2 regions of the Bacillus sp. 11B20 genome follow, and region 2 is predicted to be linked to the other one. Evidence: a T-box and tRNA genes for the amino acid it is inferred to sense, from the RefSeq annotation. Region 2 holds a T-box; the other holds one or more tRNA genes.
The links. A T-box is a leader RNA that pairs with one kind of tRNA and senses whether it is charged. The one in region 2 lies ahead of tyrS (tyrosine--tRNA ligase), so its partner is inferred to be a tRNA-Tyr.
Positions count from the first base shown of each region.

Region 1: it has a tRNA-Tyr gene. The T-box ahead of tyrS (tyrosine--tRNA ligase) is inferred to sense a tRNA for this amino acid. The anticodon was not compared.

Region 1 covers NZ_JBLZWZ010000007.1:2,149-5,532, forward strand. The annotation lists rRNA gene ACN6NB_RS04150 (23S ribosomal RNA) at 1-878, shown strand, start outside; rRNA gene rrf (5S ribosomal RNA) at 988-1,103, shown strand; tRNA gene ACN6NB_RS04160 (tRNA-Asn) at 1,113-1,187, shown strand; tRNA gene ACN6NB_RS04165 (tRNA-Ser) at 1,192-1,282, shown strand; tRNA gene ACN6NB_RS04170 (tRNA-Glu) at 1,300-1,374, shown strand; tRNA gene ACN6NB_RS04175 (tRNA-Val) at 1,408-1,483, shown strand; tRNA gene ACN6NB_RS04180 (tRNA-Met) at 1,499-1,575, shown strand; tRNA gene ACN6NB_RS04185 (tRNA-Asp) at 1,580-1,656, shown strand; tRNA gene ACN6NB_RS04190 (tRNA-Phe) at 1,675-1,750, shown strand; tRNA gene ACN6NB_RS04195 (tRNA-Thr) at 1,757-1,829, shown strand; tRNA gene ACN6NB_RS04200 (tRNA-Tyr) at 1,845-1,929, shown strand; tRNA gene ACN6NB_RS04205 (tRNA-Trp) at 1,944-2,017, shown strand; tRNA gene ACN6NB_RS04210 (tRNA-His) at 2,047-2,122, shown strand; tRNA gene ACN6NB_RS04215 (tRNA-Gln) at 2,132-2,203, shown strand; tRNA gene ACN6NB_RS04220 (tRNA-Gly) at 2,211-2,285, shown strand; tRNA gene ACN6NB_RS04225 (tRNA-Cys) at 2,291-2,361, shown strand; tRNA gene ACN6NB_RS04230 (tRNA-Leu) at 2,376-2,464, shown strand; tRNA gene ACN6NB_RS04235 (tRNA-Leu) at 2,501-2,582, shown strand; gene ACN6NB_RS04240 (hypothetical protein) at 2,998-3,384, shown strand, end outside.
Region 2 covers NZ_JBLZWZ010000008.1:793,349-796,732, forward strand. The annotation lists gene ACN6NB_RS13430 (esterase/lipase family protein) at 1-134, opposite strand, end outside; gene ACN6NB_RS13435 (antibiotic biosynthesis monooxygenase family protein) at 405-761, shown strand; gene tyrS (tyrosine--tRNA ligase) at 848-2,116, opposite strand; T-box leader at 2,169-2,400, opposite strand; gene acsA (acetate--CoA ligase) at 2,459-3,384, opposite strand, start outside.

The DNA of each region.
Region 1 (3,384 bases), on a different contig from region 2:
TACCTGTGAAGATGCAGGTTACCCGCGACAGGACGGAAAGACCCCGTGGAGCTTTACTGCAGCCTGATATTGAATGTTGGTACAGCTTGTACAGGATAGGTAGGAGCCTTGGAAACCGGAGCGCTAGCTTCGGTGGAGGCATCGGTGGGATACTACCCTGGCTGTATTGACCTTCTAACCCGCTGCCCTTATCGGGCAGGGAGACAGTGTCAGGTGGGCAGTTTGACTGGGGCGGTCGCCTCCTAAAATGTAACGGAGGCGCCCAAAGGTTCCCTCAGAATGGTTGGAAATCATTCGCAGAGTGTAAAGGCACAAGGGAGCTTGACTGCGAGACCTACAAGTCGAGCAGGGACGAAAGTCGGGCTTAGTGATCCGGTGGTTCCGCATGGAAGGGCCATCGCTCAACGGATAAAAGCTACCCCGGGGATAACAGGCTTATCTCCCCCAAGAGTCCACATCGACGGGGAGGTTTGGCACCTCGATGTCGGCTCATCGCATCCTGGGGCTGTAGTCGGTCCCAAGGGTTGGGCTGTTCGCCCATTAAAGCGGTACGCGAGCTGGGTTCAGAACGTCGTGAGACAGTTCGGTCCCTATCCGTCGCGGGCGCAGGAAATTTGAGAGGAGCTGTCCTTAGTACGAGAGGACCGGGATGGACGCACCGCTGGTGTACCAGTTGTTCTGCCAAGGGCATCGCTGGGTAGCTATGTGCGGACGGGATAAGTGCTGAAAGCATCTAAGCATGAAGCCCCCCTCAAGATGAGATTTCCCATTCCGCAAGGAAGTAAGATCCCTGAAAGATGATCAGGTTGATAGGTCTGAGGTGGAAGCGTGGTGACACGTGGAGCTGACAGATACTAATAGATCGAGGACTTAACCTATATTCTAATGTGAAACATGAACATTGTTATCTAGTTTTGAGAGAACATTTTTAAAATATCTCTTGATTTATTTTCAATACATAGTATAATATCTTTTGTCACTAAATTGTCTGGTGATGATGGCGAAGAGGTCACACCCGTTCCCATACCGAACACGGAAGTTAAGCTCTTCAGCGCCGATGGTAGTTGGGGGTTTCCCCCTGTGAGAGTAGGACATCGCCAGGCTTTCTTCATTCCGCAGTAGCTCAGTGGTAGAGCTATCGGCTGTTAACCGATCGGTCGTAGGTTCGAATCCTACCTGCGGAGCCAATTTGGAGAGCTGTCCGAGTGGCCGAAGGAGCACGATTGGAAATCGTGTAGGCGGTAACCCCGTCTCAAGGGTTCGAATCCCTTGCTCTCCGCCACAATTTACATAATAAAGGGCCCGTTGGTCAAGCGGTTAAGACACCGCCCTTTCACGGCGGTAACACGGGTTCGAATCCCGTACGGGTCACCATTTTTATAGAATATATACCAGCATTTTTTATTCGGAGGATTAGCTCAGCTGGGAGAGCATCTGCCTTACAAGCAGAGGGTCGGCGGTTCGAGCCCGTCATCCTCCACCATATCTTTTATATCGTCGCGGGGTGGAGCAGTTCGGTAGCTCGTCGGGCTCATAACCCGAAGGTCGCAGGTTCAAATCCTGCCCCCGCAACCAAAATGGTCCGGTAGTTCAGTTGGTTAGAATGCCTGCCTGTCACGCAGGAGGTCGCGGGTTCGAGTCCCGTCCGGACCGCCATTTTTCAAAAGAATACTTGGCTCGGTAGCTCAGTTGGTAGAGCAACGGACTGAAAATCCGTGTGTCGGCGGTTCGATTCCGTCCCGAGCCACCACTATTTGCCGGTGTAGCTCAATTGGTAGAGCAACTGACTTGTAATCAGTAGGTTGGGGGTTCAAGTCCTCTTGCCGGCACTGTTTTTCAAATGTGGAGGGGTAGCGAAGTGGCTAAACGCGGCGGACTGTAAATCCGCTCCCTCCGGGTTCGGCGGTTCGAATCCGCCCCCCTCCACCATTTTTTATTTTCATAGGGGCATAGTTTAAAGGTAGAACAGAGGTCTCCAAAACCTCCGGTGTGGGTTCGATTCCTACTGCCCCTGCCAATTATACTTTATAATTCATTACATCTATGGCGGTTGTGGCGAAGTGGTTAACGCACCAGATTGTGGCTCTGGCACTCGTGGGTTCGATTCCCATCAATCGCCCCATTTTATTATTGGGCTATAGCCAAGCGGTAAGGCAACGGACTTTGACTCCGTCATGCGTTGGTTCGAATCCAGCTAGCCCAGTTGATGTGCGGAAGTAGTTCAGTGGTAGAACACCACCTTGCCAAGGTGGGGGTCGCGGGTTCGAATCCCGTCTTCCGCTCCAATAATGGCGGCATAGCCAAGTGGTAAGGCAGAGGTCTGCAAAACCTTTATCCCCGGTTCAAATCCGGGTGTCGCCTTTTTTGAAAAGACTGCCGGGGTGGTGGAATTGGCAGACACACAGGACTTAAAATCCTGCGGTAGGTGACTACCGTGCCGGTTCAAGTCCGGCCCTCGGCACCATTGTTTTTAATATAAGATGCGCTCTTTAATGATCATGCCGGTGTGGCGGAATTGGCAGACGCGCACGACTCAAAATCGTGTTCCTCACGGAGTGCCGGTTCGACCCCGGCCACCGGTATCTAGTTTTAGATATTCTTTATTATCATTCATTACAGAAGAATTAAGGAATATCAACGTTTAAAACGTCTTTCTACAAATTGTAGGAGGGCGTTTTTTATTTGTTTTTTAGCTGATTTTTCACACGACAAAATTGCTTCCAATCGTGTTCTGTTTACTGGTGAAAGGGGAATTAGCTAAATGGCACGACGTTAAAATATTTGAGACTACATTCTATTCAGTATTACATGAATAAATTTAAGGGGTTTCTTAATGTTCTAACAGTACAAGGAATAAATATTTCTGAATTAAAGCCTTACGAGGAACATATGAAGGAGATTATCTTTTACTTTATTGATGGTTACCTTATTATTAAACTAAAAGGGCAGGATAATTGAAGAAGGATGAGATAAATTGTACATAGGAGAGGTGTTGTCATGATTACGGTTAAAAATGCTGAAAGTTATCTTAAAGATAGCATTCGTGAAGATATCGATGATATAAAAAAGGTTTGGGAAACATTTAAGGCTTTTTCAAAGGAGGCAGTTGAGGGCGAAGAAGATAAAGAAATTTTATTTCAGTGTGGTGTCTATGACTTTACAGGAGAGGAACTATTTCATTTTGACCTTGTACGTCAGTTTACAGTTTATGAAGAAGATGATTATTCTCATATGGAACAACTACACTGTGAATTTTTATTTAAACCAACAAGCGAGTTAAAAAATTTAAAGGTGGTAGAAGAATGGTCAATGGATTATGACGATATCGATCATTTTTTTAATCATATTGAAAGTATTCATGAGTTTAAAATACCTTTGAGTTTA
Region 2 (3,384 bases):
TTTCGATCCCAGCCTTGTCCAACCAAATAACTTTTAATAGAAAAAAAGTTATAAGAGGCACCACCAATACCATGTACCATCACAACCGGATTATGCTCAGCCGCCTTCACCTCTTTTGGCTGGATAAAAGCCATTGAACCAATCACCAATGCAAGCGCAACGAGAATTTGCAAACTCCTTTTCTTAACAAAAATCACTTTCATTCCCCCTTATTCATCTTATACGACTCTATTTTATAAAAGAAAAATATGTCAGAAAAGTGAACAAGGTAATGTTTATGAGATGATTTTACAGAAATATAAATAATCAAAAAGCACCTTGGACTTTTTTAAATTCAAACAAAAAGACTACGAGACCTTCTTTCTTTCATATATAATATCAATAGAAAAAGGAGGTTCTACTAGATGCTATTTACGCAAACCCCTGCTCCACCCTACTATGCCGTGATTTTCACATCAAAACGAACAAATGTTGAGCAGAAAGAATACGCTGCGGCTGCTCAAAAAATGGAAGAATTAGCGAAAGATCTAGATGGGTTTCTTGGAATAGAAAGTGTACGAGATGAACGTGGTGTTGGGATCACTGTATCTTACTGGGATTCATTAGCAGCCATCAAAGAATGGAAAGCACATACAGCACATCAGCGTGTTCAAAAAAAGGGGAAAAAGGATTGGTATGAATCCTATACTACCCGAATTTGTAAGGTAGAACATGCTTATACAAACAAAGATTCACTCCTTGAACAAGAAGCAGACGAATGAGCAACTTCTACATAAAAAAGAAAAGCACCTCAATGTACACGAACATTTGAGGTGCTTTTCCATGATGTTTACTGTTTCATAGAGATTTATTTATACGTCACAAGGAAGTATTTCTTTTTCCCTCTTCTTAAAACGGTAAATTGGTTTTCAATTCGGTCGTCAGCTGAGAGAACATAGTCTTTATCTGTTTGTCTCTCTCCGTTGATGGAGACAGCACCATTTGTGATATCTTCACGTGCTTGACGCTTTGATGGAGACAGCTTTGATTCCACAAGAATATCAACTAGTGTTAATTCTTCTGTGCTGCTTTTCTCCATTGATGGAACATCCTTAAAGCCTACTTTCACTTCTTCAGCTGTAAGAGATTTGATCTCGCCCTTAAATAGTGCATTTGAGATGTTGACTGCCTGTTCTAGTGATTCACGGCCATGTACAAGTGTTGTCACTTCCTCTGCTAGACGGCGCTGCGCTTCACGCTTTTCAGGTGCTGTTTGCACTTTTTCTTCGTACGATGCGATCTCTTCTTTTGATAAGAACGTAAAGTATTTTAAGTATTTCACGACATCACGGTCATCTGTGTTAATCCAGAATTGGTAGAACTCATATGGAGACGTTTTTTCTTTATCTAACCAGATAGCGCCGCCTTCTGTTTTACCAAACTTTGTGCCGTCTGCTTTTGTGACAAGCGGCATCGTCAGACCGAATGCTTTTGCTCCTTCTGCTTCAGACTTACGGATCAGCTCAAGTCCAGATGTGATATTTCCCCACTGGTCACTTCCGCCGATTTGCAGCTTACAATTTTCATTTCTGTAAAGGTTTAAGAAGTCTAAAGACTGCAGGATGACGTAGCTGAATTCTGTGTAAGAAATCCCTGTTTCGATACGTGAGCTCACGATATCTTTTGCCAGCATAAAGTTTACACCGAAGTTCTTTCCAATATCACGAAGGAACGTGATAACATTCATTTGGCTGATCCAGTCGTAGTTATTCACGATGACGGCTGGGTTCTCGCCTGCTTCAAAATCAAGAAATTGAGACAGCTGTCCTTTGATTTTATCTGACCACTGTTCGACGATTTCTGCTGGGTTGAGTGAACGTTCTGCTTTTTTGAAACTAGGATCGCCAATGAGTCCAGTCGCACCGCCAACAAGAGCAATCGGGTGATGACCTGCTTCTTGGAATCTGCGTAATGTTAAAATTGGCAATAGATGACCAATGTGTAAGCTGTCAGCTGTCGGATCAAAGCCGGAGTATAGCTTGATTTTCTCTTCTGCTAATAATTTTGTTAAACCTTCTTCATCTGTTTGCTGCTGAATTAATCCTCTAAACGATAGCTCTTCCATCAATTGACTCATATCCAAATCTCCTTTGTTTAAAATGAACATAAAAAACGCCCCTTCGAATGAACGAAGGGACGATATATATCGCGGTACCACCCTGCTTAAAAGACAAAAAATCTTGTCTTTTCACTTACACTGATAACGGACAGATCCGTTCTTTCACTAATCAGGGCATGCTCCTTTTCGTAAAAGCGGTTCGTGAGGGTAATTCGAATATCTCTTTGTACTGACTTGCACCAGCCGTCAGCTCTCTAAAACAGGGAAAGATCATTCTACTGAATCTCAGTCAAAACCTTTTCATATTCAACTAATGTCATTTTTAACACACTTTTGATATCAAGTCAACTGATGAAAAAATTAATCTTCCATTGTCGAAAGGTCGCCAGCAGGTAAATTCAGCTCCCACGCCTTTAGCACACGTCTCATAATTTTTCCGCTTCTCGTTTTTGGCAGTTTGTCTTTAAACTCAATTTCTCGCGGTGCCGCATGTGCTGCGAGTCCTTTTTTCACAAACGTACGAATCTCTTCTTTCAGCTCATCTGTCGGCTCATATCCGCTTCTGAGCGCAATAAATGCTTTAATAATCTCACCGCGGACCGGATCTGGCTTTCCAATGACACCAGCCTCTGCAATGGCTGGATGTTCGACCAGTTTACTTTCCACCTCAAATGGACCGACCCGCTCTCCTGACGTCATGATGACATCATCGACACGTCCCTGGAACCAAAAGTATCCGTCTTCGTCCATATAAGCTGAATCTCCTGAAACATACCAATCTCCCGGCATAAAGTAAGATTCATATTTTTCAGGATTGTTCCAGATCGTATGCATCATAGAAGGCCAGCCTTTTTTAATCGCAAGGTTGCCCATCCGGTATGGCGGAAGTTCATTTCCTGCATTATCCACAATCGCCGCTTCTACGCCTGGAATTGGTTTTCCCATTGAGCCTGGCTTGATGTCCATGCATGGATAATTACAAATCAGCTGTGCTCCCGTTTCTGTCATCCACCAAGTGTCGTGAATTCGTTTGCCAAAAACAGCATCTCCCCAGCGGATGACTTCTGGATTAAGAGGCTCTCCCACACTTAAGACATGACGGAGCGAGCTGAGGTCATATTTTTGAATGAGGTCATCCCCTGCCCCCATGAGCATTCTAAAGGCTGTCGGGGCACTGTACCAAACGGTTACACCGAGTGATTCAATGGTTTCATACCACGTATCAGGATTAAACCGGCCGCCTAAAATCACATTCGTCGCCCCATTAAACCACGGTGAAAAAATAC